DNA from 2 places in the Duganella hordei genome. Region 1 is predicted to be linked to the other one. Evidence: predicted binding sites of a transcription regulator. Region 1 holds the regulator's gene; the other holds the start of a gene.
The links. The regulator sigma-54, encoded in region 1, starts transcription at its own class of promoters, with help from an activator protein. The targets are predictions, from matches to a motif close to TGGCANGNAANCTGCTTT.
Positions count from the first base shown of each region.

Region 2: ABWW33_RS03595 (PEP-CTERM sorting domain-containing protein) is a predicted target of sigma-54. The motif match lies at 2,636-2,653, and genes of this name have one in related genera.

Region 1 is NZ_BPWI01000026.1:7,285-11,501, reverse strand. Features, by position in the region: gene lptA (lipopolysaccharide transport periplasmic protein LptA) at 1-386, shown strand, start outside; gene lptB (LPS export ABC transporter ATP-binding protein) at 387-1,139, shown strand; gene ABWW33_RS30800 (RNA polymerase factor sigma-54) at 1,149-2,627, shown strand; gene hpf (ribosome hibernation-promoting factor, HPF/YfiA family) at 2,705-3,064, shown strand; gene ABWW33_RS30790 (alginate lyase family protein) at 3,153-4,112, shown strand; gene ABWW33_RS30785 (enoyl-CoA hydratase/isomerase family protein) at 4,144-4,217, shown strand, end outside.
Region 2 is NZ_BPWI01000001.1:849,585-853,801, reverse strand. Features, by position in the region: gene ABWW33_RS03610 (ABC transporter substrate-binding protein) at 1-341, shown strand, start outside; gene ABWW33_RS03605 (glycoside hydrolase family 97 protein) at 370-2,292, opposite strand; gene ABWW33_RS03600 (hypothetical protein) at 2,353-2,499, opposite strand; gene ABWW33_RS03595 (PEP-CTERM sorting domain-containing protein) at 2,703-3,680, shown strand; gene ABWW33_RS03590 (translational machinery protein) at 3,687-4,067, opposite strand; gene ABWW33_RS03585 (ABC transporter permease) at 4,173-4,217, opposite strand, start outside.

The sequences.
Region 1 (4,217 bases):
ATCCGGAAGGCTATAACTTTGTCGTGTTGACCAGCACCCCGGGCACGCTGGCCACCTTCCGCCAGAAGCGCGACGGTGCCGGCGACCAGTGGGTCGACGGCGAAGCCGAACGCATCGAGTACAGCGACAAGACCGACCTGGTCAAGCTATTTTCCAAGGCCAAGGTGCGCCGTCTCGAAGGCGGCCGCCTGAGCGACGAGGTCGACGGCGAATTCATTTCCTATGACAGCCGCAAGGAACAGTTCGCGGTCAAGAACACCGTCACCGGCGAGAGCAAGCCGGGCGCCGGCCGTGGCACGATGGTGATCCAGCCGGCGATCCGTCCGGCGGCGCCTGCAGCCTCGGCGCCTGCCGCCTCCGCCACCACGCCTACGCCGGGGAAATAAATGGAACCATCCTGCGGTAGCACCCTGATCGTCAAAGGCCTGCAAAAGACTTACGGCAAGCGCCAGGTCGTGCACGACGTTTCGCTGCAGGTCGAGTGCGGCGAAGTGGTTGGCCTGCTGGGCCCCAACGGCGCCGGCAAGACCACCTCGTTCTACATGATCGTCGGCCTGGTGCCGTCGGACGCCGGCACCATCGACATCAGCGGCACCGACATCTCCAGCCTGCCGATCCACCGCCGCGCGTCGCTGGGGCTGTCCTACCTGCCGCAGGAAGCGTCGGTGTTCCGCAAGCTGACCGTGGAAGAAAATATCCGCGCCGTCCTCGAAATCCAGAAAGTGGACGGCAAGCCTTTATCCAAGGCTGCAATTGATGAACGGCTCAATACCCTGCTGGCCGATTTGCAGATCGAAAAGCTGCGCGAAAACCAGGCGCTGTCGCTGTCGGGCGGCGAACGCCGCCGGGTCGAGATCGCGCGCGCGCTGGCCACCAATCCGCGCTTCGTGCTGCTCGACGAACCATTCGCCGGGGTCGACCCGATCGCCGTCATTGAGATCCAGCGCATCGTGCGCTTCCTCAAGGAACGCGGCATCGGCGTCCTCATTACCGATCACAATGTGCGCGAGACGCTGGGCATCTGCGACCGCGCGTATATCATCAACCAGGGCACGGTATTGGCTTCAGGCCGGCCAGACGACATCATCGCCAATGAGTCGGTGCGTCGCGTGTACCTGGGTGAACACTTCAGGATGTAGCCTTACCCCATGAAACAGTCATTGCAACTGCGCACGTCGCAGCACCTCGCGCTGACACCTCAGCTGCAGCAGTCGATCCGGCTGCTGCAGTTGTCCACGCTGGAGCTGCACCAGGAACTCGAACAGCTGCTGACCGATAACCCGCTGCTGGAGCGTCTCGACGACCCGCTGGACCGCTCGCTGCGGCTGCTGTCGGACGGCGCCATCAGCCAGCAGGCCCCGGTCGGCGACGCGCCGCCGGAAGGCCCGCCCAACGCGCAGGAAGCGCCGGCCGCCGACGCCGACAACTACGACGGCCCCGCCGCCGACACCGAAAGCACCAGCAGCGACGCCGACGTCGACTGGAGCGACGCCGGCCGCAGCAAGGCGCCCGACGACGAGGACGCGCGCCCGCAGCTCGAAGCCAACCACTGCACGCTGCGCGAGCACCTGATGGAACAGATGCGCGTGACGGTGCTGGAAATGCGCGACCGCGCGCTGGTCGAGCTGATCATCGACGCGCTCGACGAAAACGGCTACCTGGAGGAATCGCTGGAGGACATCCACGCCCGCCTGCCGGAGGAACTGGAACTGGACATCGACGAACTGCAGACCGCCTTGTCGCTGCTGCAGAGCTTTGATCCGATGGGCGTGGGCGCGCGCAACGCGTCCGAGTGCCTGGCGCTGCAAATCAAGCGCTTGCCGGGCGTGCCGATGGTGACGCGGCGCATGGCGCTGGCCATCGTTGAAAACCATCTGACGTGGTTTGCCCAGCGCGATTTCAACAAGCTGAAAAAAGCGCTGCTGTGCGACGACGAGGATTTGCGCGAGGCGCAAACCGTGATCCGCCAGTGCAATCCGCATCCCGGTTCGGCGTTCGCGTCGGACGTGTCCGACTACGTGGTGCCGGACGTCATCGTCAAGAAATCGCGCACCGGTTGGCAGGTCAGCCTGAACAACGACGTCATGCCGCGCCTGCGCGTCAACGCCATGTACGCCAACCTGCTCAAGCAGGGAAAAGGCGAGGGCGCGATGGGCGCGCAGCTGCAGGAAGCCAAGTGGCTGATCAAGAATATGCGCCAGCGTTTCGACACCATCCTGCGCGTCGCCCAGGCGATAGTAGAAAGACAAAAGAACTTTTTCTCGCACGGCGCGGTTGCCATGCGCCCCCTTGTGCTTCGCGAAATTGCTGATACACTGGGTTTACACGAGAGTACTATTTCTCGGGTAACAACTCAAAAATACATGCTGACCCCGCACGGCATGTTTGAGTTGAAATATTTCTTTGGTAGCCATGTCGCCACCGAAGCGGGAGGGGAAGCAAGTTCGACGGCGATACGCGCACTCATCGTGCAATTGACAGGAGCAGAAGACCCGAAAAATCCTTTATCCGACAGTAAGATTGCGGACATGCTGGGAGAACAAGGCATGGTGATTGCGCGACGAACTGTTGCCAAATATCGCGAAGCGTTGAAAATCCCGCCAGTCAGTCTCCGCAAGTCTTTGTAGTTACTTGGTTCCTGCGCGCCCGGTAGTAATGGGCCACGCACTAACCGTAAGAAGCGACATCATCTTTAGGAGTGTGTATGAATCTCACCATCAGTGGACATCATCTCGAAGTGACCTCGGCCATCCGTGAATACGTGCAGAACAAGCTCGAACGCGTCACACGCCACTTTGATCAAGTGATTGATATTGCTGTCATTCTGACTGTAGATAACCTTAAAGAGAAAGAGAAACGCCAGAAGGCTGAAATCAACCTGCGCATGTCGGGTAAAACCGTCTACGTGGAAAGCCTGTCCCAGGACCTGTACGCCGCCATCGATACGCTGATCGACAAGCTGGATCGGCAGGTCATGAAATACAAAGCCAAGGTCCAAGAGCACGGCCACGATGCGATCAAGCATCTCCCGGATAGCTACGAACCCGCTGCCGCCGCCCTATAACAACGGCCCCGGCACCACTCGACTAAGGGCGCATCGGCGCCCTTTTTTGAGGTAAGATAGTTAAACGTTTAACTTGATGAGCCCTCCCATGAAATCTCACCTGATTGCCAGCACGTCATTGCTTGGCCTGCTCGCCACCGGCGCGGCGCTGGCGTGCGAAGCGCCGCCGCCGGCCCGCATCGACATCGACGCCAACAGCTACTACTCGGACGCGCACCATTCCGTCATCGATCCGGTGCTACGGGCGCGCAACATCGCCAACACCAAGCCGATCGAAGACTTCCTGGCCGAGGTGGCGAAGGGCGCCACCGCCTACCAGCTCGACCCCAAGGCCAACGCGGCCGACGGCGCCTGCGCGCTGACCTGGCTGGCCAGCTGGGCCGGGCAGAAGGCCATGCTGGGCAAGCTGTCCAGCGAGCAGGCCTACTACGTGCGCAAGTGGACGCTGGGCGGCATGGCGCTCAGCTACGCGCGCCTGAAGCCGGCCGCCGGCGCCGCGCAGCAGCAGGCCATCGAAGGCTGGCTCAAGACGCTGGCCGACGCCACGATGGCCCACTCCGATGCGAAGAAGGGCGGCCGCAACAACCACTACTACTGGGAAGGCCTGGCCGTCACCGCGGTCGGCGGCGTGACGGGCGACCAGCGCTACCTGGGCTGGGGCCGCAAGGTGTTCGACCACGCGATGGGGCAGATGGCGGCCGACGGCTCGCTGCCGGCCGAGATGGAGCGCGCGGCCAAGGCGCTGCACTACCAGGTGTACGCCACCGTGCCGCTGGTGATGATCGCGTCGATCCTGGACCTGCATGATCCCAAGCTGGACCAGATCGTCAAGTTCACCGTTGCGGCGTCGGCAGATCCGTCGGGCATCGCCAAGGCCACCGGCTTCGAGCAGGAGCGCGTCGGCGTGCTCGACGTGACCACCATCTACGGCCGCCACGAAGGCAAGCCGCAGGAGGCGCCGGCAAAGAAGCAATGGCAGCCGCGCCTGGGCGGCGATCTCAATCTGCCCAATCCGCTCGAACATCTGGCGGCGCGGAAGTCGCAGTAGAATAGGGTTTTTCCTTCAGCCCTTTTTACTCATGAGCGAATACGTCCACACCAGCGTCGGCAACGGCACCGGCACCATCACGCTGGACCGGCCCAAGGCCCTGAA
Region 2 (4,217 bases), on a different contig from region 1:
TGGCGCCGAACGACCAAATGGGGATCAATCCGGAGTTCGCGCGCACGATGGCGAAATATGCGGACAAACCCCTGGTTGGCATCATAGAACCGGACGCGCGCGAGGGCTGGGGGGCGGCCATGAACATCTACCCATCGCTGCCAGGCATGGGGCAACAAGCCGGAAAAATGGTCGCGCGCCTGCTCGCCGGCGAGGCCATCGCCGCCATTCCGTCCGAGACTCCGGCAAAGATAGGCGTGGCGTTCGACTTCAAGCTGATCAAGCGCTTCGGGATTACCGTTCCCGCCGATCTGGCCGCAGCCGCGAGAACCTCCGCTCCGGCCAGCGATCCATCCCGCTGAGCCAGCGGAGGCTCCGCCCCAAGCGCTGCTACAGGCGTTCCAGGATCACCGCAGCGCCGCCGGCGGGGGCCAGCGTCAACTCCAGCACGTCGGCCGGACCGACCTCGCGCTCCACCCGCCGCAGCTCATTGGGCGTGGCGCCGTCTTCCCAGATCGTGGCGCGATACTTGCCGGGCGCCAGGAAGCGCAGCGGCACGCGCTCGGTGGCGCCGGCCGGCTCCTCGGCCCGCATCGCGCCGACGTACCAGCTGCTGCCCTGGCGCCGCGCCATCACGATGTCGCGCCCCGGCTCGCCGGACAGGAAACGGGTCTCGTCCCAGGCCGCCGGCACGCGCTTGACGAAATCGAAACCGGCCGCGTCCTGGTAGGCCTCGGGCGCGTCGGACACCATCTGCAGCGGGCTGTCGTAGACCACGTACATGGCCAGCGCCTGGCCCCGCGTGGTCTGCGTCAGCGGCAGCACGTCCTGCACCTTGAAGCTGGCCGGGGTGCCGTTGCGGAAGCCGCCCGGCGTGTAGTCCATCGGGCCGGCCAGCATGCGCGTGTACGGCAGCATCAGGTTGTGGCGCGGCGTGACGCTGCTGTTCAACTTGTTCCATTCGGCGCCCAGCACGCCCTCCTGCGTGATGAAGTTCGGGTAGGTCCGCTGCAGGCCGGCCGGCACGTAGGCGCTGTGCAGGTCCACCAGCAATTTGCGCTCGGCGGTGGCGGCCGCGATGCGGTGGTAGAACGCGACCATGTCCTGGTCGTCGCGGTTCATGAAGTCGACCTTGATGCCCTTGACGCCCCAGCGCGCGTAGGTATCGAGCACCTGCTCCATGCGCGGCGCCACATGCTCCCAGTGGGCCCACAGCAGCAGTCCGACGCCCTTGGCGGCGGCGTAGCGCACCAGCTCCGGCATGTCGATGCCGTCGGCGGCGCGGGTGATGTCGGTGCCGGGCAGCGCGTTGCAGCAGCCGGGGCCGGAACCCCAGGCCCAGCCGGCGTCGATCAGGTAGTAGCGCAGGCCGGAGGCGGCGGCGAAATCGATGAAGCGGCGGTAGCTGTCCATGTCCGGCTTCATCCCCGCCACCGGGCCCGACCACCAGTCCCAGGCCGCCTTGCCCGGCTGCACCCAGCGGAAGTCGCCCGCCGGCTCCGGATTCAGGTTGCCGATCAGGTGTGAAGGGATCATGTCGCCGGCGCGGTCGCCCAGCATCACCACGCGCCAGGCCGTCGTCAGTCCGGCCTGCGACACATAGGCCGGCCCGGTGCGGTTCGGCACCGCCGACAAGCGCAGCCGCAACGCGGCGCCCTCGCGCCACAGCGAGGCGCCGGTGTAGCCCGCCAGGTTGGCCTGGGTGATGGCGTACGAGGTGCGTCCCGACGGCGTGGCGCAGACCACCGGCACGTCATAGGCGACGCCTTCGCGCAGCGCCGACAGCTTGCTGCTGGCGAACGGCTTTTCGTGCGCGCCCTCCGCCTCGGACACCATGCACTCGGGATCGGCCGCCGGCACGAAGGCGGTACGCTCGCCGCGCAGGCGCACCGGCGCGGTATCTTCGATGCGGTAGCGGAAGGCGATGCCGTCGTCATAGGCGCGCACGTCGAGCAGCAGGCGCCGTGCCGCCGGCGCCCGTTCGCGGAACACCAGGGTGGTGCCGCTGTAACGATCGAGCGCGCTGGCGGCCTTGGTGGCGATCAGCGGTATGACGTGGTTGACCTTGACGTCCTCGCGCCGTTCCAGCTCCAGCGGGCCGAAGCCGGGAGCGCCGTCCAGTTCAAGCCCAAGCGGAGACTCCGCGATCACGGTTTCGCCGCGGCGGACAATGGAAAACTGGCTGGCGTCGCGCGCGATGCGCATCACCGCGCTGCCGTCCGGCGAGGCCACCACGGCCGGCCCCGGGGCGGCCACTACGGCAAGCGGAGCCAACATGCACACCGTCGCAGCGATAGGGGAAAGTCGTTTCATTCTGGTTCCTTTTTTTTTGCACATCGCCAGGTCGGCGCTGCTGTCATCTCGGCCGCCATGCTAGCACCGGGGTTTCGGCGCGAGTCGCGCCAGCGGGTGGTTGCGCAAAATTTTTGCCATGCTGGTGATTTTCATGCGCCGGTCCGCCACGGCCGGGCTGCCTTTCACCGCGACCGCGCCGACGTCGGCGGCGAACATCGGTGCCAAACCATGCGCCGCCCTTCTATTTCAGTGTCGGCATTTCTGACACGTCAATCCGCAATCAAACCCGATGCGCCTTTTTATTGCCATCGAAATGAATAAGTCATTGTTTTAGCTTAAATATTTTCAACTCAAAGCATGCTGGCCTGCTATGTGCTTTTACCTGATCACGGATGGATTTGCGGTCGTCTCAGGGAAAGGAGCCCCAAATGTTTGAGCCTATGTTTTGCGGTTTGGAACGAATAAGGAATCTGGCCAGGTCGTGGTTCGTTGCACGTCGCGCCCCAGGCTTACGCAGGCGGCGCTCAGCGGCGCTGCTCGGCATTGCCGCGCTGGCGCTGGCTTGTACCGGCCCTGCATTTGCCATTGCAACGATCACCGACGGGACCTCAAGCGTTGAGCTCGATCCGGCAAGCACGAACTCCTGGACAAGAAATCCCAACGGCTATACGGGAAGCCACAGTTTCTCTCAGTCATGGTGGTACCGACTGGACTCAGGCCCGGAGCGGCCGGTTAGCAGCCTTAGCTTGACCGACACGATCTTCCTCGGCAATCACGGTGTGAGATTTGAATTCCGCGACCCTGATAATCGCTTTCGGCTCGCCACCCAATATAATGTCACGCACGCCAGCGATCGTTCCTTCCTCCAGGAATCAGTGATCATTAACAATTTCACCGACAACCCGCTGGACATTCACCTGTTTCTTTTCAATCAGTCTGACCTGGATATCAATTTAGCCATCGAGAGCCCCAGTGACTATGACTCGTTGCTCTGGGTAAGTCCCGAGGTGATCAGACAAAAATCACCCCGCGGATCGGTGGTGAGCACGACTGCGGACGCTGGAGTAATGCCGGATCGCTACGAGATGGGGGCTGGATACTACCAGTTCTTTCCGCCGCCCACCCGCTACTTTTCGCCTGTTGGCAGCCAACTGCGGGACTCCCTGCCCACGTCTCTGGCGTGGCCAACGAGCGACAACCATTCCGTGCTCGGCAAGCCAAACCTGGAGTGGGCATGGCAGTGGGATCTGACTATCCCGGACGCATCGCGGGGAACGCCAACGGCCTTCGTGGATATCCAAAATGCCTTATCGGTCCCCGAACCATCGACCTTGAGCCTGGTGTTGCTTGCGGCAGCTCCGGTACTGCTGCGATCACGGAGGCGTGTCAAGGCAGGGCAGGTTTGATACGGATCACAGCATCATGTCGGCCTTGACGAAATATTTGCGTGCATATTTGAGCAGCTCGCCGTCGCTGGGGTGGTCCACCGTCTCTATGCTCATCACTCGCTCGGCCACCTCGTGATGGTGCTTGAGCAGGTGCTTCATCAGCGCCAGCTTTTCCATGCCCGGACCCACCAGCAGGATTTCACGCGACGGAGCCAGCGCCTTGGCCACGTCGTCGAAGTAGCGCGCGCTCTCGGCGGCATGACCGGCGCCGCCGGCGGACTTCACGTGCAGGTGGGGATGGTGGGAATCGGTCTTGATCACTTCAATGGACGAGGTATCGGCATTGAAGCGGATCAGATGGGTCTGTGCATGGTCGATCCATGCAACGACATGGTTGAATGACATATCGCTACTCCTTGGTTGAAAACGCCACTATGCGGTTCGGCAGGTGAAAAAACTTTGACCTGCATCAAAACTAGCCATGAGGCGCCCTGCTCTTTCCCTTCTCTTCTATTCATGGCGAAGCGCTTCGATCGGATCGAGCCGCGCCGCGCG